Regions from separate parts of the Pseudomonas sp. Marseille-Q1929 genome, predicted to be linked through region 2. Evidence: riboswitches for the same ligand, from Rfam matches in the RefSeq annotation. Region 2 holds a riboswitch; the other holds the start of a gene.
The links. Region 2 has a riboswitch for manganese ahead of J1G37_RS02250 (TMEM165/GDT1 family protein). Riboswitches for the same ligand answer to the same signal wherever they lie in the genome.
Positions count from the first base shown of each region.

Region 1: it holds a riboswitch for manganese, as region 2 does, so the genes downstream of both, mntP (manganese efflux pump MntP) here and J1G37_RS02250 (TMEM165/GDT1 family protein) in region 2, are expected to answer to the same signal.

Region 1 covers NZ_JAFLWU010000018.1:36,495-39,893, reverse strand. Annotated here, with positions in the region: gene J1G37_RS18980 (NAD(P)-dependent alcohol dehydrogenase) at 1-557, shown strand, start outside; gene mntP (manganese efflux pump MntP) at 729-1,292, opposite strand; yybP-ykoY riboswitch at 1,307-1,474, opposite strand; gene J1G37_RS18970 (hypothetical protein) at 1,515-1,826, opposite strand; gene J1G37_RS18965 (secretin and TonB N-terminal domain-containing protein) at 2,044-2,688, shown strand; gene J1G37_RS18960 (RNA polymerase sigma factor) at 2,685-3,230, shown strand; gene J1G37_RS18955 (FecR family protein) at 3,268-3,399, shown strand, end outside.
Region 2 covers NZ_JAFLWU010000001.1:499,483-502,881, reverse strand. Annotated here, with positions in the region: gene J1G37_RS02260 (SOS response-associated peptidase) at 1-11, shown strand, start outside; gene J1G37_RS02255 (M48 family metallopeptidase) at 119-937, shown strand; gene J1G37_RS02250 (TMEM165/GDT1 family protein) at 1,072-1,656, opposite strand; yybP-ykoY riboswitch at 1,746-1,865, opposite strand; gene J1G37_RS02245 (class I SAM-dependent methyltransferase) at 1,917-2,915, opposite strand; gene J1G37_RS02240 (2-hydroxyacid dehydrogenase) at 2,946-3,399, opposite strand, start outside.

The DNA.
Region 1 (3,399 bases), on a different contig from region 2:
GGAAGGTCGGCCCTGGCAAGAAAGTCGGCGTGGTCGGCCTTGGCGGCCTCGGCCATATGGCGGTGAAGATCGCCCACGCCATGGGCGCCCATGTGACCTTGTTCACCACCTCGCCGAACAAACGCGAAGACGGCCTGCGCCTGGGCGCCGACCAAGTTGTGGTGTCGAAGAATGCCGATGAAATGGCCGCCGTCACCAACAGCCTCGACTTCATCCTCAACACCGTCGCCGCGCCCCACAACCTCGACGCGTTCCTCAACCTGCTCAAGCGTGACGGCACCATGACCCTGGTCGGCGCCCCCGACAGCCCGCACCCGTCGCCGTCGGTGTTCAACCTGATCTTCAAGCGCCGCAGCCTGGCGGGTTCGTTGATCGGCGGGATTCAGGAGACCCAGGACATGCTGGACTTCTGTGCCAAGCATGGGATTGTCTCGGACATCGAGATGATCGATATCCAGGGCATCAATGAGGCGTATGAGCGGATGCTCAAGGGCGATGTGAAATACCGGTTTGTGATTGATATGGACAGCTTGAAAAAAGAGCGCAACGCGGCCTGATAACAAGGCCCGCTTGAATGTGGGCACTTCTTTCTGTGGGAACTGGCTTGTGTGGGAGCTGGCTTGCCTGCGATGCAGACACCTCGGTCTATCAGCAAGACCACAGTGATGCCATCGCAGGCAAGCCAGCTCCCACAGACAAGTTATTCAGGTTGATTGAGGTGTGGTTCTTTAGACCGACAAGTGCTCATACAAAATCGTCGCCCCCACCACCATCAACACCACCCCGCCCACCATCTCCGCACGCTTGCCCACCACCGTGCCCAGCACGCGCCCGAGCATCATGCCGAGGGTCACCATGGTCATGGTCGCCAGGCCAATCGCCGCCGACGCCACCAGGATATTCACATCGACAAACGCCAGGCCCACGCCCACCGCCAGGGCATCGATGCTGGTGGCGAAAGCAGTTACCGCAAGAATCATGAAGGAATGCTGGGTCGGCTTTTCAGCCTCTTCATCCTCGGCCTTGAGCCCGTTGTAGATCATGTGCAGGCCCAGGGCGACGAGCAGGGTAAAGGCGATCCAGTGGTCCCAGTCTTCCACCCAACGCGTGGCGGCGTGGCCGATAGCCCAGCCGATCATCGGGGTGATGGCTTCGATCACGCCAAAGATCAGGCCGGCGCGCAGGGCTTCGGTGAGGCGCGGTTTGTGCAGGCTGGAGCCTTTGCCGATGGCCGCCGCAAAGGCGTCGGTAGACATGGCCAGGGCCAGGAGGATCAGGGAAATGGGGTTCACGGTCAGGCTTCCAGTCGGGCTATGGGACACAACGACACGTCCACGCGCCCGACTTCAGGCATGGAAGTGTCGCTGGTCTCACCAACCGCAAAGCGATGTTCGTACCACGGCAGGTTGCCGAATATGTTGATACGAACGCTTCCAACAGGGTCAGAAGCCGGTTACTCCCCAACGAGGGAGGCGATCATAGGCAGGCACAGATGAAAATTTCGTCAAAAAGGCTCAGGGCCGTTGCGGTTTCACCGAAGTGCCGAAGGTATTGCCCATGCGCACACTGGTGGCCGCCGGGGTGGACAGGCCCACGGCGTTCGGCGCGCGTTTGTCGACGGGAATGGTTTGCGCCTCACGGTTTTTCTTCGCCGCCTTGGTCGCATTGCTGTCACTGCCCATCTGTTGGCTCAGGCAGCCGTAGTCGGGCGCCTTGTAGCCGTCCACCGAGACTTCGGTGCAGGTGCTCTTGCTGTTGTCGGCGTGGGCAAGCACGGGCAGGGCGGCGCACAGCAACAGGCTGGCAAGGGTGGGGAACAGTTTCATCAGGGCCTCCTGGCAGGCCCGAGGGAGTGGGCCGGTATGGCTTGAAAGTGTAGTGCAGCGGGCGTCCCGTCCGGGTGACGTTTTTTTTGCCATCACCGTAACATCAGGTTCATAAACTGGCCTCAGGATGACGGTTTTCAAGGACACGTCGGCCGTGCAGCGATGCAGAGCGGGGGGTGAGCAGGGGGCCTGGCGGCGCGCCGTATGCGCCCTGGTCTTGCTGTGGCTGCTGGCAGGAGGCCGCGTGGTGCAGGCGGAACCGGCGTTGCTGACGTTGGACCTGCCGGCGCAAAACCTGGAGCACGCCCTGCAAGCGTACAGCCGTGCCACCGGCATGGCGGTGCTGGTGGATCGCGAACTGACCCGGGGCCGACGCTCCATCAGCGTGCATGGGCGCTTCACGGCGCAGGAGGCTCTGGCAATGTTGCTGACAGGGAGTGGCCTGATGGCGCGTTATGCACGCAGTGATGCGTTCACCCTGCAACTGGCGCAGGTCAGTCGGCCTGCCACCACCAAGGGCGCGTCGGCACGCAACGCCGCGCGGATCAACAACAGCTACGCCACGGCCTTGCAGCAGGCTATCGAGACCAGCCTGTGCGGCTCGCCCCTGACCCGCCCCGGCAGTTTCCGTGCCTTGGTGCAGGTGTGGGTCAACCCGCAGGGGCTGATCGAGTACAGCCGGCTGGTCAGCTCCACCGGCGATGAACAACGCGATGAAGCACTGGTGCGCAACCTCAGTGCGGCCCGGGTCGAACGCCCCGCGCCGAGCTCGCTGCGCCAGCCGGTGACTTTGCTTTTGATGCCCGACACCACAGGAACACGCATGGAATGCACAGCAGGGAAGGGAGCCACGCACGGATGAAAAATACCGGGCATAGCACGATGGTCAGTTTGTTCCTGGCGTCCTACGAAGACTTCAAGGTGCGTTTGCGCAAGCGCCTGGGGTCGGAGGACCTGGCCAACGACGTGCTGCACGAAACCTACTTGCGGGTGGACCGCATGGACGTGCCGCCAAACCTCGCACAACCCAACGCCTACCTCTACCGCATGGCCCTGAACATCGCCGCCGACCGCCGCCAGGCCGACGCGCGCCTGCTCACCGGCAGCGAAGTCGAAGAGCTGCTGCAAACCGCCGACGAAGCCCAGGACCCATCGCGGGTGGTGGGCGGCCAGCGCGAGGTGCAATCGCTGGTCAAAGCCCTGTATGAGCTGCCCGCACGCCGACGCAAAATCCTCATCGCCGCGCGCCTGGAAGAAGCGCCTCACCTGGAAATCTCCCAGCGTTTTGGCATTTCCACGCGCATGGTCGAGAAGGAAATCAAGGCCGCCCTCGGCCACTGCGCCAAGCGCCTCGAAAGAAAAGTGATTCAGCGGTTCGGTCCCGGGGCCGGAAAACCGTCTTAGTGTCGAGTCCCTGATAAAACCGTGAGTATGTGCGCGCTTGAACATTTTTAACCTCTCCACCGCCCGGGCAGCCTCCGCCAGTCCTTTGCATGATGAAGCCCGCGACTGGCTGCTCCTGCTGACGTCGGGCCGCGCCACCGTGGCCGACGCCAAGGCCTTGCAGGCCTGG
Region 2 (3,399 bases):
CGCCAGGTTGAGCGGCGTGTGGGATGTATCTGAAATTCTGCGGTTACACGTCTGTTGTATCTGGCGTCGATACACATGACCGCCTACGATACGCGCCATGTTTTCAGGGAGAGTGTTCATGAAGAAATCATTGGCAATAAACGTACTGGCAGCCGCGCTGCTGCTGGCCGGTTGCCAGTCGGTCAACACCACCAGCGGCGGTGCCGTCGGGGTTGAGCGCAAGCAATACATGTTCAGCATGCTGTCGAGCCAGGAAGTCGACCAGATGTATGCCCAGTCCTACCAGCAGACGTTGGGTGAGGCCAGCACCAAGGGCCAACTGGACAAGACCAGCGCCAATGCCAAGCGTGTGCAGGCCATTGCCAACCGCTTGATCGCCCAAGCACCGACTTTCCGCCCCGATGCGGCGCAGTGGAAGTGGGAAGTGAACCTGATCAAAAGCGACGAGATGAACGCCAACTGCGGGCCTGGCGGCAAGATCTTTGTGTACAGCGCGCTGATCGACAACCTCAAGTTGACGGATGACGAGCTTGCTGCGGTGATGGGCCATGAAATCGCCCACGCCTTGCGCGAGCATGGCCGCGAAGCCATGTCCAAGGCGTACGGTATCCAGATGGCGAAGCAGGGCGCAGGCGCGTTGTTCGGCCTGGGCCAGGACAGCCTGGCATTGGCCGATACCGTGGCCAACTACGGCATGACCTTGCCCAATAGCCGCGCCAATGAAAACGAAGCAGACCTGATCGGCCTGGAGCTGTCGGCTCGCGCCGGTTACAACCCGAATGCGGCGATTACGCTGTGGAACAAGATGGCCAAGGCTTCGGAAGGCGCGCCACCGGAGTTCATGAGCACTCACCCGGCGTCGGATAGCCGGATTGCCTCGTTGCAGGCGGCGATTCCGAAGGTGATGCCGCTGTATCAGCAGGCCAAGAAGTCCTGATGATCCAAGCCTTGTGAAGATCCAAATGTGGGAGCTGGCTTGCCTGCGATAGCGGTGTGTCAGCTTGCACATCCTTAGCTGGCCCACCGCTATCGCGGGCAAGCCCGCTCCCACATGGGATTGGGTTTACAAATTTAGATCCACCCGCTGCTCTGCATCGCCTTGTACACCGCTACCACCGCCAGCACAAAGAACGCCGTAGCCGCCAATCGACGAATCAAGGTCAGCGGCAGCTTCTCCGCGGCAAAATTCCCCGCCAGAACCACCGGTACGTTGGCAATCAACATGCCCAGGGTGGTGCCGATAATCACCAGCCACAACTCGGGATACTGTGCCGCCAACATCACCGTGGCGATCTGGGTCTTGTCACCGATTTCGGCAAGGAAGAACGCGATCAGCGTGGTCAGGAACGGCCCGAACTTGCGGGTGGTGCTGGCTTCGTCGTCATCGAGTTTGTCTGGTACCAGGGTCCACAACGCGGTGGCGCAGAAGCTCGCCGCGAGGATCCAGTGCAACACCGCATCCGAGAAGAAACTGCCAAACCACGCCCCCACGGCACCGGCGGCCGCATGGTTGGCCAGGGTCGCGGCGACAATGCCGGCGATGATCGGCCAAGGTTTGCGAAAGCGTGCGGCAAGGATGAGCGCGAGCAGTTGCGTCTTGTCGCCGATTTCGGCCAAGGCAACGATTGCGGTAGGAACGAGTAATGAATCCAGCATCAGGTAGGTTTCCAGGGGCGGGTCGACACGGCTATGACACGTACAGCCTTCCCGCCCCGGGTAAGGTGTGCGTGTCATAGGTCTTGTCAAACCCCGGTCCGTCTGTGCGGACACCTGGGTCGCATACGCCATGGTCTGTTGACCAAGTATGTTGACGTATGCCGGACGAGCATGGCGCTCGTGGGAGACTACTCCCCTAGGACGGAGCGGATTCTGCCTAGGCAAAACCCATTCGGCAAGCCTTCTTTTTCAAACGCCCGTCAGCCGCGCTTGGCACGGTAGATGCGGAAACCATTGCCTTCGGCCTTGATTGCGCACACGCCCAGATGCTCTTCGATCAGCGGCTGGTACTTCAGGAAGCTGTTGGCGACCAGGCGCAGTTCGCCGCCTTTTGCCAGGTGTTTCGCTGCTTTTCGCAGCAGGTTCTCGGTGGCGAAATAATCCGTGTGTACGCCGACATGGAACGGCGGGTTGCTCAGAATCGTGTTCAAGCCCATCGGTGCGGCGTCGATTCCGTCGCCGGTCAACACCTCGGCTTCCAGACCATTGGCCGCCAGGGTCAGGCGGCTGCTGGCGGCGGCGAAGGCATCGACGTCGAGCATCGTCACTGTGTTGTGCGGGTAGCGACGTTTGACCGCTGCGCCCAACACGCCTGCACCGCAACCGAAGTCCAACAGGTGACCGCTGGGCAGTTTGTCCAGATGCTCCAGCAGCAGTTCAGTACCGCGATCCAGGCGACCGTGGCTGAACACGCCCGGCAAACTCACGACCTTCAGCGGCCCTTCAGGCAGCGGCACTTCGAAGACTTGAGCCAGGCTTTCCAGCTCGACGGCCTGCGGTGCGTTGGCCACGGTGACTTGCCACAGTTGGCAATGCCGCGCGTTGTCCAGCTTGCGTGGCTTGCCGAAAGGGATCATCTGCTTGGCGGCGCTTTCGATGCCGCCTTTTTTCTCGCCCACCAGAAACAGCTCGGCGCCGGGCAGGCGCGCGGCGACTGCGTTGAGCAGGTAGTCGGTGAGGTCCTTGGATTTGGGCAGGAAAATCACCGCCGCATCAAATGCACGCTCGGGCACATTGACCCCGAACTGGCTGCGCTCGGGGAAGCGTGCATCGAGTGCCGCCTGGTCGCCGGCGTGCCAGCACCAGCCGTGGGCGGTGGGCAGGCGACCGAGCAGGTCGTCGGCGGGCAAACCTACCAGCAGCAGGTTGCCTTGAAAAAGTTCGGCCTGACGAAGCAGTACTTCACTGCGCGGATCCATGGTCTGCTCCTTGAAAAGGAGCGCAGTTTATCAACTGACGACACGTAGCGGGGCGCCGCTGAAAAAGCTCCGGGCGTTTTCCGCCAGTTGGCCGACGATGCGCTGGCGCGCTTCGCGACTGCCCCAGGCGTTGTGGGGCGTGACGATCAGCCGCGGGATGTCATCGGCCAGCAGCGGGTTGCCGTTGACCGGCGGCTCCACGCTGAGCACGTCGGTCGCCGCGCCGCCCAGATGACCGTTGCGCAACGCATCGGCCAGGGCCTGTTCGTTGATCAAGCCGCCGCGTGCGGTATTGACGATAAATGCGCCCGGCTTGAGCAGCGCCAGTTCGCGGGCGCCGATAAAGTCACGGGTGTGCTCGTTGAGCGGGCAGTGCAAGGTCAGGGCATCCACCTGGGCCAGCAGTTCATCCAGCGGCACGCGATCGGCGCGGGCAGGGCGCCCGGGAATCGCGCCGAGCAGCACGCGCATGCCAAAGGCTTCG